DNA from 2 places in the Streptomyces thioluteus genome. Region 1 is predicted to be linked to the other one. Evidence: riboswitches for the same ligand, from Rfam matches in the RefSeq annotation. Region 1 holds a riboswitch; the other holds the start of a gene.

What was found. Region 1 has a riboswitch for S-adenosylmethionine ahead of ABD794_RS09220 (aminotransferase class V-fold PLP-dependent enzyme). Riboswitches for the same ligand answer to the same signal wherever they lie in the genome.
Region 2: another riboswitch for S-adenosylmethionine. It lies ahead of thrC (threonine synthase); the one in region 1 lies ahead of ABD794_RS09220 (aminotransferase class V-fold PLP-dependent enzyme).

Annotation. Positions count from the first base shown of each region.
Region 1 is NZ_BAAAXZ010000071.1:9,292-17,857, reverse strand. Features, by position in the region: gene ABD794_RS18745 (C40 family peptidase) at 836-1,540, opposite strand; partial or broken gene ABD794_RS18740 (coiled-coil domain-containing protein) at 1,738-2,350, opposite strand; partial or broken gene ABD794_RS09240 (NYN domain-containing protein) at 2,602-3,970, opposite strand; gene ABD794_RS09235 (hypothetical protein) at 3,994-4,242, opposite strand; gene ABD794_RS09230 (rhomboid family intramembrane serine protease) at 4,375-5,097, shown strand; gene ABD794_RS09225 (Lrp/AsnC family transcriptional regulator) at 5,094-5,375, shown strand; gene ABD794_RS09220 (aminotransferase class V-fold PLP-dependent enzyme) at 5,372-6,787, opposite strand; SAM riboswitch class IV at 6,927-7,043, opposite strand; gene trpD (anthranilate phosphoribosyltransferase) at 7,271-8,335, opposite strand; partial or broken gene qcrB (cytochrome bc1 complex cytochrome b subunit) at 8,465-8,566, opposite strand, start outside.
Region 2 is NZ_BAAAXZ010000021.1:66,835-75,400, reverse strand. Features, by position in the region: partial or broken gene ABD794_RS02675 (pyridoxal-phosphate dependent enzyme) at 1-437, opposite strand, end outside; gene ABD794_RS02670 (hypothetical protein) at 2,302-2,523, opposite strand; SAM riboswitch class I at 3,530-3,674, shown strand; gene thrC (threonine synthase) at 3,668-4,963, shown strand; gene ABD794_RS02660 (MoaD/ThiS family protein) at 5,538-5,813, shown strand; gene ABD794_RS02655 (cold-shock protein) at 6,247-6,450, shown strand; gene groL (chaperonin GroEL) at 6,758-8,380, shown strand; partial or broken gene ABD794_RS02645 (PTS transporter subunit EIIC) at 8,401-8,566, opposite strand, start outside.

The sequences.
Region 1 (8,566 bases):
GCGGCAGGCGACCCCGGCCCGCCCGTAGGCGCCACTGCATCAGCCCGGAGCGTCCCGAAGGGGACGGGCCTGGTCGCCCCAGGCGTAGGGCCGTGCCGACGCGCCGAGCGGGCGCATCGCGGCGCGGCGCCGCGCGTGGAGGACGACGGCTCGGGGGCGGGCCCCGGCTTCCTGCCCGGGAGTCGAGGCGGCAGCCGGGAGAGCGGCGGCGGGGAGCCGGAACGCTCCGCCCCGCCTGCCGGAGGCGGCGGAGGGCCCTCGCGTACCTCCTCGCGCTCGTCGTGCTTCCGGGAGTTGACAGCCGGCGCGCCGCGGCGGAGTGCCCTCGACCTCGCGCTTTGTTGCTGGCGGACCGGCCCGGCGGCTCTCCTCTCACTCGGCGAGGGTTTGCGGCCGGCCTCGCCGCTTCCTGGGTCGGTCGCGCTGGGCGGCCAGCAGGGGCGTGCAGCTGGCCGCCTACGGCGCCTTGAAGCGGTCGAGGGCCGGAGGCAGTCGGTCGAGGTAGCGCTCGGGTGCGCGAGTGAGCAGAGCAGCAGGAGCCGCAGGCGGATATCCACGGCAAGACCGGCGCGGTACTAGGGTGGCGAGGAGGCGATACACGATGCCCAGTAAGAGGGCGGTTGCGCATCGCGTTGACCGCGTCTCGTGGATGCCGCGGGCGACCCGTCGTGACGGCGCTGTCGAACGACGTGTCTCGCCGCAGGGTGGCTGCCGGCCACGTTCAGATAAACGGCGGTGCGATGTGAACTATCTACGGTGTGGCCCGCTACAAGGGCCTGTTAACGATAGAGCGGGTCGATGCTCTAAACACACATGAGCCTCGTACCCGGCGGCGTCAAGCCAGCGGGCCCAACTGGGGCGGGCGGCTGCGAGGTGCTGGCCTAGAGAGGGAGTCGGCCGCGCCACGCGTAGGTGGCCACGGGACGGCGACGAGGACTAGGTGACCGCGCAGCGTCGCGGTATGGCGGACGTGCGCGGAGCCGGCGATGGGACGCCACGTGCTGCCGGTACTCCCTTCACTGCGCGCGCCCCTGCCGTCCAGGCAACGAGTGGGGAGGGCACCGCGCGGCAGACAGTAGCGGCGCGTGTTCACCCCCCGGTTCAAAGACCTCGCGCCGGCGCCGGGTCCCGGTATGCCGGACGCCCCGCCCAAGACGCAGGTCATGGGCGGGGCGCAGGGTCGTCGCGGGGGCGCCCCCGATTCGCCCGAACGGGCGGATCGGCGCGGCGGACGGGCCGTCAGGCGACGCGCACGCCGAACTTGAAACGGCATGTTGCCCATCGCCTCGTAACGGACCACGGTGCCGGTGCGCGGGGCGTGCCAGCACCTGGCCGTTGCCGGCGTAGAGACGCCCACGTGGTGCAGGTCGCCGTAGAAGATCACCAGGTCGCCGGGCTGGAGCTGGCTCTGGTCGTAGATGCGCTGACCGTCGTTGGCCTGGTCCTGCGAGGTACGGTCCAGGGTCACGCCCGCCTGTGCGTACGCCCAGGAGGTCAGGCCGGAGCAGTCGAAGGAGTTCGGGCCGGTCGCGCCCCACACGTACGGCGAACCGATCTTGGAGGCGGCCGCGTCGAGCGCGGCACCGGCGCGGCCGGACGCGGGCACGTGCTTGCCGGTGGACGTCGAGGAGTCGCCGTCACCGGTCTTGGAGTTGCCGTCCTGCGAAGAGCTGTCCTTGGCCTGGTCCTTGGCCTTGGCCGCGGACTTGGCGGCCTCGGCCTTCTCCTGGGCCTCCAGCTCCGCGCGCTCCTTCTCGGTGAGCTGGTTGAGGACGTCGCGGGCCTCCGCGAGCTTGCCCTGCACCGCGGACTTCTGCTCGCCGAGCGCCTTGCGGGTGGACTCCAGGTCGGCCAGCTTGCCGGCGGCCTCCTCGCGCTGCTGCTTGAGGGCGCGCTGCTTGACGGATATCTGCTTGAGGGTCTCCGCCTGCTTGGCGCTGACCTGGTTGAGGGTGGACGCCTTCTCCAGGTAGCTCTCCGGGTCGGAGGAGAGCAGCAGTTGGAGCGAGGGGTCCACGGAGCCGGAGCGGTACTGGGCGGTGGCCACCGAACCGAGGCCGTCGCGCAGCTTGTTGAGGTCCTCCTGGCCGCGGGCGACGCGGTCCTGGAGCTCGCCGACCTCCTTCTCCAGCTTCTCCTGCTTCTGCTTGGCCCCGTTGAACTTCTCGGTGGCCTGCTCGGCCTCCTCGTAGAACTTGTCGACCTTCTCCTTGGCCTCGCTCTTGGTGGGCTTGGCGCCGGGGTCGGCGCTGGCCGCCTGGGCGGAGAGGGCGACGGCAGCGGCGGCGGTCGCGGTGAGGACGGTCACCCGAGTGCGGCTCGGCTGCTTGGGACGACGGTGGGACGCCACGGAGTCGAGCTCCTTCTTCCTCGGCCGCCGCCCGCGGGGCGCGGGCTCGGCGGGACCTTCACCGTCACCCCGAATGGATGATCGCCGGGCGAAGGTTCGAGGCCCGACCTTAGTGACCCTCATATGATCGGTTCAAATCCCTCCCGGAAATTCTCACCCACCGCGGGCATCCTTTACCGGGGGAAACACAAGCCGTAACGGATTTCTGACGCTCCGCAGGCCCTTCACGTCCCTCAAGCCCCGCGCGCCCCTCAGGTCCGCGCAAGTCGCTTCAGCAACAGGGCCGATGCGACCGGCCGGGCCCCCGCCTTGGCGACCCCCGTCGGCCACCTCGCGGTCCGTGGAGACCACGACCACCGGACGGCCCGGCGGCTCCGCCCGGACCAGCTGGCGGATCAGCTCGTCCGCCGTGACGCCCGGCTTGCTGAACAGCACCCGCACCCCGCGCGGCGGCGCCAGCAGCACCGGCGCGGCCAGCTCCGCTCCGTCGAAGACGCACGTCATCTCGGCGCCGGTCTGCGCGGCCAGCATCGCGAGCCCGCCCAGCAGCCGCAGCCGCTGCTTGTCCAACGGCATCGTCGGATAGCCGGTCTTGGTGACGTTGTAGCCGTCCACCACCAGGTGCGCCTGCGGCAGCGCCAGCAGTTGGTCGAGCAGCGCCGGGTCGGTCTCCGACAGGGCCCGCGCCGCGATGTCCTTGGGCGTCATCTGCCCCGGCTGCACGGCGTCCACCAGGTCCGCGGGGTGCACCGAGGCGGGCGGCAGGGCCAGTTCGCGGCGCAGCCCCTGGGCGGCGTCCAGCACCGTGTCCAGCAGCAGCCGCAGCCGCATGTCCTCCACGCTGCGCCCCTCGCGCACCGCCCGGCGGCTCGCCTCCAGCGCCGCCTCGGCCTCCGCGAGCCGGGCCTTGGTCCGCCGCGTCTCGCCCAGCGCCGCGCCCAGTTCGGCCGCGGACGCCTGGCGCAGCGCCTCCAGCTCGCCCTGGAGCTTGCGCAGCGCCGCTTCGCCGCGCCGCATATCGCTCTGTGCGCTGCGCAGCTTGCGCTGGAGGGACTCGCCCTCCTTGCGCGCCGCGTCCAGCTCCGCGCGGGAGCGCTCGGCCTCCGCCCGCGCCTCGTCGCGCGCCTGCGCCAGTTCCTCGCGCAGCTTGCCCAGTTCGCGCCGGGCCTCCTCGCCGGCCCGTTCGGCACCGGCCCGCTGGGCCTCCTCGCCGGCCGCGGTCACCATCTTGACCCAGCCCGGCGGGCGCAGCACGAAGGCCATGGCCGCCACGTCCTCCGGATCGGCGGCGGCCGGCGGCGACCCCGCCTCCAGGGCCTGGGCCAGCTCCGAACCGCCCTCGCGCAGCCGGGCGGAGATCCGCTGCCGGAAGGCGGCGTCGCCCTCGACGGCGGCGGCCATCGCGTTGCCCGCGAACCGGGCCCGGCGCACCGGGGTGAAACGGGCGTACTGCCGCAGCTGCGGCGGGAGTTCGGTGAGGGTCAGCCCGCCGAAGGCCTCGGCCACCAGGCCGATGACCCGGCGCCGGATCCCCTCGGGCAACGGGCGGTCGAGCACCTCGCTGACGTCCTCGGCCCGGCCGTCCTCACCGGCCGTCCCTTCGTCATCCGTGTGCTCCACCACTGCTGCGTCGCTCCGTTCCTTCAGCCGCTCGTATCCGGCCTGTCCACCAAGGCGATTTGATCCTCCGCGTTGCACCAACGGCACCGCACGGACTCGATCGTCTCACTGACCACGTCCCGCTCCTCCACGGTGGGTTCTCCGGCGAGATCGAGGTGGACGTATTCCACGGCCTTGACCGTACGCGTCACATCGAACCGCGTGAGATTTCCGCACAGGGTGCAGCGCCACCGGGTCGCGGCGGTCGGCCGGGGAACGCCCATGGTCGTCATCCGTCCTACGGAGGTGTGGCCTTTGTCGTAACCCTACGGCCTGCCGGTCCCCCGGCGGAGTGGCACCGGTATGCGCCGGGCCGCCCGGCGGGGCACTGCGTACGACTTGTCCCGGTACGTCATGATCTGGACATGATCGTAAGGCAAGCGCGACGGGATCCCGCCGCCCGCCGGCCCTGGGTCACCCGCACCCTCATCGCCGCCTGTTGCGCGGTCTTCCTCCTCGGACCCGCCGCCGGCCTCGACCCGGCGTACGGCACCGGCGGCGACCTGCTCGCCGCGCAGACCGCCTACTTCGAGCGCTGGGGCGTGGTCCCGGACGAACTGTGGCACTCCCCGGCCGCGGCGCTGCTCACCCCGCTGACGGCGCTCTTCGTGCACGGCAACTGGCTGCACCTGCTCGGCAACATGCTCTTCCTCCATGTCTTCGGGGCGATGGCCGAGGAACGGCTGGGCCGCCCGTCCTTCGTCCTCTGCTACCTGGCCACCGGCCACCTGGCCCTGCTCGGCTACGCGGCCGTGCACCCGCACTCCGGCCAGGCGCTCGTGGGCGCGTCCGGGGCCGTCTCCGGGGTGCTCGGCGCGTTCCTCCATCTCTTCCCGCGGGCCAGGGTCACCAGCCTCTTCCCCTTCCTCTTCTTCCTGCCGCTGCGCTTCCCCGCCTGGGCGGTGCTGCTGTTCTGGTTCGCCCTCCAGTGGCCGGGCGCCGGGGCCCCGGACGACCGGCCGGGGGTGGCCTATCTGGCCCACGTCCTGGGCTTCGCCCTCGGCTTCGGCTTCGCATGGGTGAGCGGACGGCGTCCGGTTAGAGTGAAGGACGACGCCGGGTCCACCGAAGGAGACAGAACGACGTGATCACCTCGATCGTGCTCATCAAGACGGACGTGGACCGCATCCCCGAGATCGCCGAGCGGATCGCGGCCCTGGAGGGCGTCAGCGAGGTCTTCTCCGTCACCGGTGCCTACGACCTGATCGCGATGGTGCGCGTGGCCCGCCACGACGACCTGGCGGACGTCATCCCGGGCCGGATCAGCAAAATCCCCGGCGTCGCCTCCACCGAGACCCACATCGCGTTCCGCACCTACTCCCAGCACGACCTGGAAGCGGCCTTCGCGATCGGCCTCGACAGCTAGCCGGCCACCGGCTTCTCCGGCACGCACCGCCCGCCCTCCGTGCGGTACGTCCACCGCGCGCCGCCCGTCGCCAGTTCCCCGGCCGCCCGCACGAAGCGGTCGATGTGCTCCTCCGGCGTCCCCACCCCGAAGCTGACCCGGATCGCGCTCGCCGCCGGCACCTCGTCCGGCGTCCCGCACTCGCCCGCCCGTCGCCCGCCACCGCCCCAAGCGGAAGCGCTTCGCGCTGCTGTATCCGATGAGCCGCCCCCCTCCGCGAGCAGCGCCCGCACCAACGGGTGGGCGCAGAACAGGCCGTCGCGCACCCCGATGCCGTACTCGGCGGACAGCGCCGCCGCGAAGTGCGAGCTGTTCCAGCCGTCCACGACGAAGGACACGACGCCCACCCGGGGCGCGTCGTCGCCGAACAGCGAGACCACCCTGGCCCCCGGCACCTCCGCGAGCCCCTCGCGCAGCCGTGCCAACAGCGCCTGCTCGCGCGCCTCCAGCCGCTCGAAGCCGGCCGCGGTCAGCGCCCGGCAGGCGGAGGCGATGGCGTAGGCGCCGATGACGTTCGGCGAACCGGCCTCGTGCCGGGCCACGGTGTCGTGCCACTCGACCACCGGCTCGCCCGCCGCGCCGCGCGCCACGCTGCGGGTGGCGCCGCCGCCGGCCAGATACGGCTCGGCCCGGCGCAGCCAGTCGGCGCGCCCGGCCAACACCCCGGCGCCGAACGGCGCGTACAGCTTGTGCCCGGAGAACGCCACCCAGTCCACGTCCGACTCCGCGACGTCCACGGCCTGGTGCGGCACCAGTTGCGCGGCGTCCAGGACGATCCGCGCCCCGTGCGCGTGCGCGGCCGCGGCCAACTCCCTGACGGGCCACAGCTCGCCCGTCACGTTCGACGCACCCGTCACACAGACCAGTGCCGGGCCGTAGGGCTCGCGCGCGGCGAGGGCGCGCTCCAGGGCCTCGACGGCCTGCCCCGGGGTACGGGGCGCGTCCAGCCACGTCACCGCGGTGTCCCCGCGCCGCCCCCAGGGCAGCAGCGCGGCGTGGTGCTCGCTCTCGAACGCGAACGCGTGCGTGCCGGGCGGGAGTACGGCGGCGAGGAGGTTGAGCGAATCGGTCGTCGACCGGGTGAAGACCACGTCGTCGCCCGGTCGGCAGCCGAGGAACTCCGCGACGGTGGCCCGGCTGTTCTCGAACAGGTCGGTGGACAGCTGCGAGAGGTGTCCCGCACCGCGGTGCACGCTGCCGTAGTACGGCGCGTAGGCGGCCACGTCGTCCCACACCCGCTGCAGGGCGGGGGCGCTGGCCGCGTAGTCGAGGGCGGCGTACGGGACTTCACCGCCGGTGACGAGGGGGACGCGGACGTCGCGACCGAGGACGGGGAGAGGGGTGTCGACGGCGGTCCGAAGGGTTGCGGGCATGGCGAACTCCCGTGAGGCGCGAACGAATTCGGCGAAGAAGGCGAAGAAAATGAATGGCGCGAAGAAGGGGCCCTGGGCCCTAGCGCATTCGCTGCATCACGGAAGGATCTCCCTCGACGACCAGGATCCCTGGTGGAGGGATCCGCGCTTGCCGCAGACCTCGCTGCCTGCGACCCGGTCATCACCCGGGGCACCCCGCCACGGACGGAGGGTTGCCGGACAGCGGGCCGGGGCCGTATCGCTGTCGCTCGTGACCTGGGGCGAGTATGGCACAGCGAATCGCCGCGCCGGAAGGGGATTCCCCCACCCCGCCCTTTCACCGTTTCCGCAGCAGCACGCTGCGCGCGCTGTCCTCAAGCGCCGGACGGGCTGTTCAGCCCGTCCGGCGCTTGAGGACTTCGCCCGAAGGGCGAACGGGGCCCGGGGTCTCCCCGGGGAAACGGTGAAAGGGCGGGCCAGGGGCATCCAACCCCCCTGCAACCGCTACGCGTTGCTCGCCGCCACCCACCGCTCCAGAACCCCCCGCGCCGCCCCCGAGTCGATCGACTCCGCAGCCCGCCCCATCGCCGCGGCGATCTGCTCCGGCAGCGGCGCCGCCGACGGCGCCAACGCCACCAGCGCCGCCGCCGAGTTGAGCAGCACCGCGTCCCGCACGGGCCCCCGCTCCCCCGCCAGCAGCCGGCGCGCGACGTCCGCGTTGTAGGACGCGTCCGCGCCCCGCAACGCGTCCACCGGCACGACCTCGATCCCCACGTCCCGCGGATCGAAGGGCTCCTCGCGCACGCCCCCGTCCCGTACGATCCACACCCGCGACGTCGCCGTCGTCGTCAGCTCGTCCATCCCGTCGTCGCCCCGGAAGACCAGCGCCGACGATCCCCGGTCGGCGAGCACGCCGGCCAGGATGGGCGCCATCCGGGCGTCCGCGACGCCGGTCGCCTGGGCCCGGACCCGGGCCGGATTGGTCAGCGGACCGAGGACGTTGAACGTGGTCCGCACGCCCATCTCCCGCCGCGCCGCCGCCACATGCCGCAGCGCCGGGTGGAACTTGACCGCGAAGCAGAAGGTGATGCCCGCCTCCCGGGCCACCTCGACCACCCGTGCCGGGGACAGGTCCAGGTTGACGCCCAGCTTCTCCAGGACGTCGGAGGCCCCGCTCGCGGAGGACGCGGCCCGGTTGCCGTGCTTGACGACCTTCACCCCGGTGCCGGCCACGACGATCGAGGACATCGTGGAGATGTTCACCGTCTTGGCGCCGTCGCCGCCCGTGCCCACGATGTCCACGCTGGGACCGGGCACGTCGATGAGGTTGGCGTGCCGGTACATCGCCCGGACGAGCCCGGAGATCTCGGCGACCGTCTCGCCCTTGGCCCGCAGGGCGACGGCGAAGGCGGCGATCTGGGCGTCGGTCGCCGCGCCGCGCATGATCTGGTCCATGGCCCAGGCGGTGTCGTCCGCGCTGAGGTCCCGCCCGCCGAGCAGCGCCTCCAGGACGCCCGGCCAGGAGAGGGACACCGCACCGTCGCCGCCTGTCTGGGTCGCAACGTTCATGGGTCCACGCTCCTGGTGGTCGTCCGGCTCTCGGCTCCAGCCTAACCAGGTCCGGGAACGGCGAAGAGCCCCGTCCAGGCACTGGACGGGGCTCTTCGCTGTGGCGATCAGTTCTGCTGAATCAGTCGATCAGTGGTGGCCGTGGCCGCTCGTGATCTCCTCGTACTCCGTGGCCGTGGCCTTGGGCACGTAACGGTCCTCGCCGTAGTAGCCCTTCGAGAGCCGGACCCG
Region 2 (8,566 bases), on a different contig from region 1:
ACGTACGGCCCGTCGGCCGGGTTGCCGATGGCGAGGGACTTGGCGATCGTGTCGGCTTCACCGGGCGGACGACGTCGTGGCCGTCCTTGTACGCCCGGGAGACCGGAGCGCACCCCGCCGCCTGGGCGCCGAAGATCCGGTACGGGCGGTCCTCGACCAAGCCCAGCGCGATCAGCTCCTTCAGCCCCTTGTCGATCTTCGTGAGCTGGGAGCCGGAGGCCACGGGGATCACGAGCTGATCCGGCAGCCGCCAGCCCAGCTGTTCGCAGATCTCGTACGCGAGGGTCTTGGAGCCCTCCCCGTAGTAGGGGCGCAGGTTGACGTTGACGAAGCCCCACGCCGCCCCCAGCGGATCACACGATCAGCTCGGAGCAGAAGCGGTTGACGTCGTCGTAGGTGCCCTCGATACCGACCAGGTCGCCCCCGTAGACCGCGGCCCATGAACCGACACTACTGGCACAGGCCGCATAACCAATGAGTCACAGTGCCGGCAATGACGAACGACAGGGAGCGAAACCCAGGCCAGCGGACGCAGCCAACATCCGAAGGGCCCCCGCCGGCACCCGATCACCGCCGCAGACCGGCCAATGGGTTCTGCCCGTTCGGAGCGAACATGTGAGAGCGTCGTGAAACCGTAAGGACAAGCCGCGTTCCGGCACCTGTCGAGCACGGCCGAACAGGACGAACGACCGCACAAAGCTCTCCGCATGCCGTGTCCCTTTGGATAGGAGTGCGACGCACCTGGGGTTCATGTCCTATGAGTCGGGATACACCTTAGTCAAACAAGAGCCAACGGCGGCAGCCACACTCGTGTAGGACGCAAGTCGACCCAGTCACGGGCAGAGGCCTCGAGTCGGCCCGGAACGAGCATTGGTGATAAGCCGGGGGTTACAGCATTATAGGGTTCTGAAAGACGGGCGAACCCGTCGGCGGGGACCAACGCTGGCACTAGAACATTCAGCAAGGAGAGCGGGCGTAGCGGCCAGATGTTCGACGGGCCCGAGACATACGCACACGATCAGACTGCACGGCGACCCTCGCCCGCCCCTCCAACCCAGGTAGCTCGCCCAGGCCGGTAGCTCGTAGGCACCATCCAGCGAGCACCAGATACCAGGCAGGAGGTGTACACAGGCGAATCTGACGGCCTGCTACTTGAGGGGCAGAAAGCGCTCGCCCGCACTCCGCGGCAAGGAAGAGCGCAGAGGCGGGACCGAAAGACACGCTATGCGCGTTCGACGGGCTTAGCAGCATAACCGCCATGGGATAGGCACATCGAGGTCCCTTTCTCCTCCCATCAATTTCCCCGTACGCTGCACGAACCTCGACCAGACACATGAGAACGGGCGAATTTGGCCCACTTCCCCGCCGGAGCCTCGCGTGAGAACGGTGAGACCGGTCTGGAGGAGTTTCGCGGGGCTTCATCGGGCCGTGTCCCTCTGACCCTCGTGGATGAGCGGTATGGAACCGGCGGCGCATCGCCGGCCGGCAGAGTTTGTGGCAGCGCACGGACCCCGACATACGGCGCGGGCCGTGCGTTGTTCAAGACTGTATCGGACGGTGCGCGCCCTGAGAGCGGGAGTCCTCTACCAGCAGATGCGTCAACAAACGCAACAACGTGCTGAGTCAACGAAGGAGTCGTACAAGATGCTGGAAACGGTAGGCTGGCCAGCGCTGGATGGCCGGCGGTCTGGTCCGCCCAGAAGGACCGTCCCGCTCGACCGGGCTGCTCGCCGCCAAGCGCGAGAGGGGCCAGCACGTGAGCGTTGGGCTCCCGCCCTGAACGCAGGAGGGCCAGGTCGGAAACGATCGTGGCCAACACGATCCGGCGCGAGCTCGATGACGGAGAGGACAGGGACCGTAGCGCCGGTGGACGAACTCGGTGGTGCCTGACTCGGCTCAAACGGCCAAACGGACGGCCCACGGGTCGGCCAACGGGCAGGCCGGGAGAAGGCGTGGTGCAAGAGCAACCGGGGAAAGACGGCATAGAGACACTACCAACAACCTGGAACGAGCGCTAAGGGCCATAGAGCAACGTGCAAGAGGAGAAATGGCGATTAGGGCGCCTAAAGCGGCGATCGACTGCTAGGTGTAAAACACGCAGCAGGGCGGGCGGCGCACATCGATGTGCTGCGTGGGACGACGACCTGCGCGACCTTCTCGGCGACGTTCGGTCTGGCCGCTCGGTCACCCAATACGTGGAGAACGCCTCGCTGCATTTACACCATCAAACACCAGAGATGCTGTGGCCGTTCACATACCTCCAGGTCACGCCGCCACCCCGCATACAGGACATACTGGATGCTATAGCCCTTTTCCGAGCGCCCTTTTCAACACAACGCTCTCGCAGTCACACCTCGATCTTATATTAAACTCTTTTGTTCCCCTCCCCTCCTCTCTCCCCTTTCCCTTCTCCTCGGAGGGTACAGAGTACTCTCTTCCACCATCAATGCACGTGCTGTTCTCTTCTCCCTCCTCCCACAGTGGTATGGTGTGCAGAGAGAAATCGCTGCTGAACTCACTCATCGCGCTATCCATAGTAGACCCTGCTTCACTGGACGGTTTGAGAATCGCGTGACGCACCCACCCTGACGGTTCGTACATCGCCTTGACGGAACGCCCGTCCGGGTACGGGTGAGCGCTGCGCCAGCCTAAGGATCCGAGACGACATAGTAGCCGAGAAGTCACCGTATATCGAGGTCACGATCCCCTTCCTTCACGCTACTTCCCACAGAGGTCTAGCACGCACACGCCATCTCCTTCCGCCGCGTCTCGTCACCAGCAGCGACGCCACAGCACCCGCCCTTGCCCGGCACGGCGGGCAGGTCGGGAGCCGAGCCCCATCAGCCCGTTGACTAACTACCACCCACCACCCTCCACACTCCATACCGCCATGCACGACGATCGAGAAAATCCCGTCTGATACTCGGCTGCTACACAACAGCCCCACAATGATACAGCCCGGCCGCCCGGTGTGAGGTTATAACCGTGGACCCGGGCGACAGTCCGTGGCGCGGAGCTGTATTTATTCCTCTCATAAACTTCTTTATCACCTTAAGAGAACAATGTCCCGCGTTTTCCAACACCAGCGGCAACCACGCCCCCCGCACCTGATTCGTCATCCAGCTCGCGCCGGTGTTGGCCACGATCGTGCCGTACCAGTGCTCATGCCCCCTGTCTGTGTCGACTGCCGCCCCCCAGGGTATAGCACCCACGCCTCACGGTGCTGACCCACCGCCCTAGCTCAGCACGCTTGGACACCGGCGGGGCGAGCAGCCGGTCGAGCGGACGGTCTTCGGCGGACCAGGACCGCCGGGCCAGCCAGCGCTCCACCTCTTCCAGCACGTGTACGACTCCTCGTTGACTCAGGCACGTTGTTGCGTGTGTGGACGCATCTCGCTGTGCGGACGCCCCTCTCAAGGGCGCGCACCGTCCGATACAGTTTGAACAACGCACGGCCCGCCCGTATGTACGGGGTCCGTTGCGCGTGCACAAACGCCCGGCGGCGATGCCGCCGACCGGTGCCATACACTGCTCATCCGAGAGGGGCAGAGGGACACGCGCCGATGAAGCCCCGGCAACCCTCACAGCCGGTCTCAGCCGTTCTCACGGCGAGGCTCCCGGGGGGAAGGTGCCAAATCCGTCTCGTGGCGAGGTCGTCACGAGGAGACTGAGGAGAAAGGCTCGCCTCCATGGCTGTGCAAGCCGCAGTCGAAGCGCGCATACGTCTTTCGGTCCCGCCGTCGCGCTCTCCTGCCGCGAGTGCGGCGAGCGCTTCGCCCTCGGGCCCGTCTTCGCCTGCACCTCCTGCTTCGGTCCGCTGGAGGTCGCCTACGAGCTGCCGGCCGGCGACCCGGAGGGCCTGCGGCGCCGCATCGAGTCCGGGCCGGCGAACATCTGGCGCTACGCCCCCCTGCTGCCCGTCCCCGCCGACGTCGCCGCCAAACCCAATCTGAACCCCGGCTTCACCAAGCTCGTCCGGGCCGACAACCTCGCCCGTGAACTGGGCGTCACCGGCGGCCTGTTCGTCAAGGACGACTCAGGGAACCCGACCCACTCCTTCAAGGACCGCGTCGTCGCCGTCGCCGTCGAGGCGGCGCGCGCCTTCGGTTTCACGACGCTCTCCTGTTCCTCGACGGGCAACCTGGCCGGCGCGGTCGGCGCCGCGGCCGCCCGCGCGGGCCTGCGCTCCTGCGTCTTCATCCCGCACGACCTGGAGGCCGGGAAGGTCGTCATGGCCGCGGTCTACGGGGGCGACCTGGTCGGTATCGAGGGCACCTACGACGACGTCAACCGCTTCTGCTCCGAGCTGATCGGTGATCCGCTGGGGGCGGCGTGGGGCTTCGTCAACGTCAACCTGCGCCCCTACTACGGGGAGGGCTCCAAGACCCTCGCGTACGAGATCTGCGAACAGCTGGGCTGGCGGCTGCCGGATCAGCTCGTGATCCCCGTGGCCTCCGGCTCCCAGCTCACGAAGATCGACAAGGGGCTGAAGGAGCTGATCGCGCTGGGCTTGGTCGAGGACCGCCCGTACCGGATCTTCGGCGCCCAGGCGGCGGGGTGCGCTCCGGTCTCCCGGGCGTACAAGGACGGCCACGACGTCGTCCGCCCGGTGAAGCCGGACACGATCGCCAAGTCCCTCGCCATCGGCAACCCGGCCGACGGGCCGTACGTCCTGGACATCGCGCGGCGGACGGGCGGTGCGGTGGAGGACGTGACGGACGGGGAGGTCGTGGACGCGATCCGGCTGCTCGCCCGTACGGAGGGGATCTTCGCGGAGACCGCGGGCGGTGTGACGGTCGGCGTCACCCGCAAGCTGCTCGAACAGGGCCTGCTGGACCCGTCCTTGACGACGGTCGTCCTCAACACGGGGGACGGGCTCAAGACGCTGGACGCGGTGGCGGCGGGGCCGCGGGCGACGATCCGGCCGAGCGTGGAGGCGTTCCGGGCGGCGGGGCTGGGGTAGGGGGGCGGTTGTTCTTGGGGGGGGGCGTTCTCCCCGCCCCGCCCTTTCACCGTTTCCTCCGGGGCTCCGCCCCGGGCCCGGCACCGCGCTCCGCGCGGTGGGCGGGGGCTTCGCCCCCTGCACCCCGGCGGGGCTTCGCCCCTGCACCCCACCGGGGGCTCCGGCCCCTGGATCCCGGTGGGGTTCTGTCTCTGGACCCTGGCGGGGGCGCCCCTGGACCCCGGCGGGGCTCCGCCCCCTGCACCTCACCGGGGGCTTCGCCCCCTGGATCCCGGTGGGGTTCTGTTCCTGGAACCCGGCGGGGGTGCTCCTGGACGCAGGTGAACTCCGCCCTTGCCCCTACCCCAACGGAGCTTCGCCTTTGCCCTCCGGCCGCGCGCAGCGCGGTGTCGGGTCCGGGGCCGCGCCCCGGGGAAACTCTGGGGGCACCTCCCAGCGGTAGCTGGGGGAGAGAGGGCGGGGCAGGGGCATCCTCCGCCGTCAGGCGCCCACCACCCGCCCACACCCACCCCGCACACCACGCACATCACACACCCCCCGACCACACCACCTCCCCAACAGAAGGAGAGCAGCCATGAGCGTCACCGTCCGCATCCCCACCATCCTCCGCACCTACACCGCCGGCCGCGCCGAGGTCGTCGCCGAGGGGGTCACCCTCGCCGAGGTGATCGGCGATCTGGAGCGGAACCACCCCGGCATCGGTGCCCGCGTCCTCGACGACACCGGCAAGCTGCGGCGCTTCGTGAACGTCTACGTCAACGACGACGACGTCCGCTTCGAAGGTGGTCTCGACGCGCCCACCCCGGACGGTGCCGGGGTCTCGATCATCCCGGCCGTCGCGGGCGGCTGACCGGCGCGCCGGGCGTCAACTCCCTTTCCGCAACAAGCCTGTACAAACCGTGGATCGCCCCGCCCCAGAACCGGACGGGGCGATTCCGTCTGTTGAAGCGCGATACAGTTGGGGCGTTCCCTCTCCGGTGTCAGAGCCGAACGCATATGAGAACCCGTCAATTTGCACAGGAAATACGTGCGCGAATTGTCGCGATGATGCTGTCTGTCCGGCCCGACTTGCCCTGGAACCAACCCACTTCGCCGGATATCGCCGCCCGGCCTCCCCGGGATTTCTCGTCCGTCTGACCTGTTGCAGACGGCATCCGTGCAGATACATTCAGCCGCGGTCGACGCGTTCCGGCGCACACCTCTGGGTGTCACAAGAGGTGAGGTCTGACCCGGGTCCGCGAAGTGCGGTCCTGCGCAAGGGCCAGTAAGTAGGGGAGTTAGGCATGGCTCAGGGCACCGTCAAGTGGTTCAACGCGGAGAAGGGGTACGGCTTCATCGCGGTCGACGGTGGTGCGGATGTTTTCGTCCACTACAGCGCGATCCAGATGGACGGGTACCGCACCCTGGAGGAGGGGCAGCGAGTCGAGTTCGAGATCTCGCAGGGCCAGAAGGGACCGCAGGCAGACATGGTGAGGGTGACCGCCTGACCGCGGCGCATCGACCACCGGATCCTCAGCTTGTCGAAGGGCCCGCACCCCGTAGGTGCGGGCCCTTCGTACGTCCCGGGACGCCCCGTGCCACGCGGGCGGTTCCATGGAGACGGCCTTGCACTCTCCACTGCCGAGTGCTAATCATTGGCTTAGCACTCTCCGGGTGAGAGTGACAGACTTGTGGACCGTCGGTGAGGTCCGCGGGCCCGGCGGGGCAAGGAACCGCCGAGCACGCAGGCCGTCCGTCGCGGGCGCCAGCGCGGTCCGGAGCAATCCACCGTCCCGTCTGGGAGGACCACTTCACATGGCCAAGATCATCGCGTTCGACGAGGAGGCACGGCGCGGTCTCGAGCGCGGGATGAACCAGCTCGCCGACGCCGTCAAGGTCACCCTCGGCCCCAAGGGCCGCAACGTCGTCCTCGAGAAGAAGTGGGGCGCCCCCACGATCACCAACGATGGTGTGTCCATCGCCAAGGAGATCGAGCTGGAGGACCCGTACGAGAAGATCGGCGCCGAGCTGGTCAAGGAGGTCGCGAAGAAGACGGACGACGTCGCCGGTGACGGCACGACGACCGCGACCGTCCTCGCCCAGGCGCTGGTCCGCGAGGGCCTGCGCAACGTCGCCGCGGGTGCCAACCCGATGGCGCTGAAGCGCGGCATCGAGAAGGCCGTCGAGGCCGTCTCCGGTGCGCTGCTCGACCAGGCCAAGGAGGTCGAGACCAAGGAGCAGATCGCCTCCACCGCCTCCATCTCCGCCGCCGACACCCAGATCGGCGAGCTCATCGCCGAGGCGATGGACAAGGTCGGCAAGGAGGGTGTCATCACGGTCGAGGAGTCCCAGACCTTCGGTCTGGAGCTCGAGCTCACCGAGGGCATGCGCTTCGACAAGGGCTACATCTCGGCGTACTTCGCCACCGACATGGAGCGTATGGAGGCCTCCCTCGAGGACCCGTACATCCTGATCGTCAACTCGAAGGTCTCCTCGGTCAAGGACCTGCTCCCGCTGCTGGAGAAGGTCATGCAGTCGGGCAAGCCGCTGCTGATCATCGCCGAGGACGTCGAGGGCGAGGCCCTGTCGACCCTGGTGGTCAACAAGATCCGCGGCACCTTCAAGTCCGTCGCCGTCAAGGCCCCGGGCTTCGGCGACCGCCGCAAGGCCATGCTCGGCGACATCGCCATCCTCACCGGCGGCACGGTCATCTCCGAGGAGGTCGGCCTCAAGCTGGAGAACGCCGGTCTCGACCTGCTCGGCCGCGCCCGCAAGGTCGTCATCACCAAGGACGAGACGACGATCGTCGACGGTGCCGGTGACAGCGACCAGGTCCAGGGCCGCGTCAACCAGATCCGCGCCGAGATCGAGAACAGCGACTCGGACTACGACCGCGAGAAGCTCCAGGAGCGCCTCGCGAAGCTGGCCGGCGGCGTGGCCGTCATCAAGGCCGGTGCCGCGACCGAGGTCGAGCTCAAGGAGCGCAAGCACCGCATCGAGGACGCCGTTCGCAACGCGAAGGCGGCCGTCGAGGAGGGCATCGTCGCCGGTGGTGGCGTGGCCCTGCTCCAGGCCTCCGCGGTGTTCGAGAAGCTGGAGCTCGAGGGCGACGAGGCCACCGGTGCCAACGCCGTGCGCCTGGCCCTGGAGGCCCCGCTGAAGCAGATCGCCGTCAACGGTGGTCTCGAGGGCGGCGTCGTCGTGGAGAAGGTCCGCAACCTGGCCGTCGGCCACGGCCTCAACGCCGCGACCGGCGAGTACGTGGACATGATCGCCGAGGGCATCATCGACCCGGCCAAGGTCACCCGCTCCGCGCTGCAGAACGCCGCCTCCATCGCGGCCCTGTTCCTCACCACCGAGGCCGTCATCGCCGACAAGCCGGAGAAGGCCGCCGCGGCCGCTCCGGGCGGCATGCCCGGCGGTGAGATGGACTTCTGAGCCACGCGTTCCGCGCGGGCTCACCGGTCCTGAACCGAGCCGAGGGCGGCATCCCCGTTGTCACGGGGGTGCCGCCCTTCGGCGTTCCGTACGGGGAATCCGAAGAGGTACGTGACGACGAAGCCCGCCGCGTACCCCGCCGCGAGCCCCGCGCCGTAGACGGCCGCCGCGCGCAGCGGTCCGCCC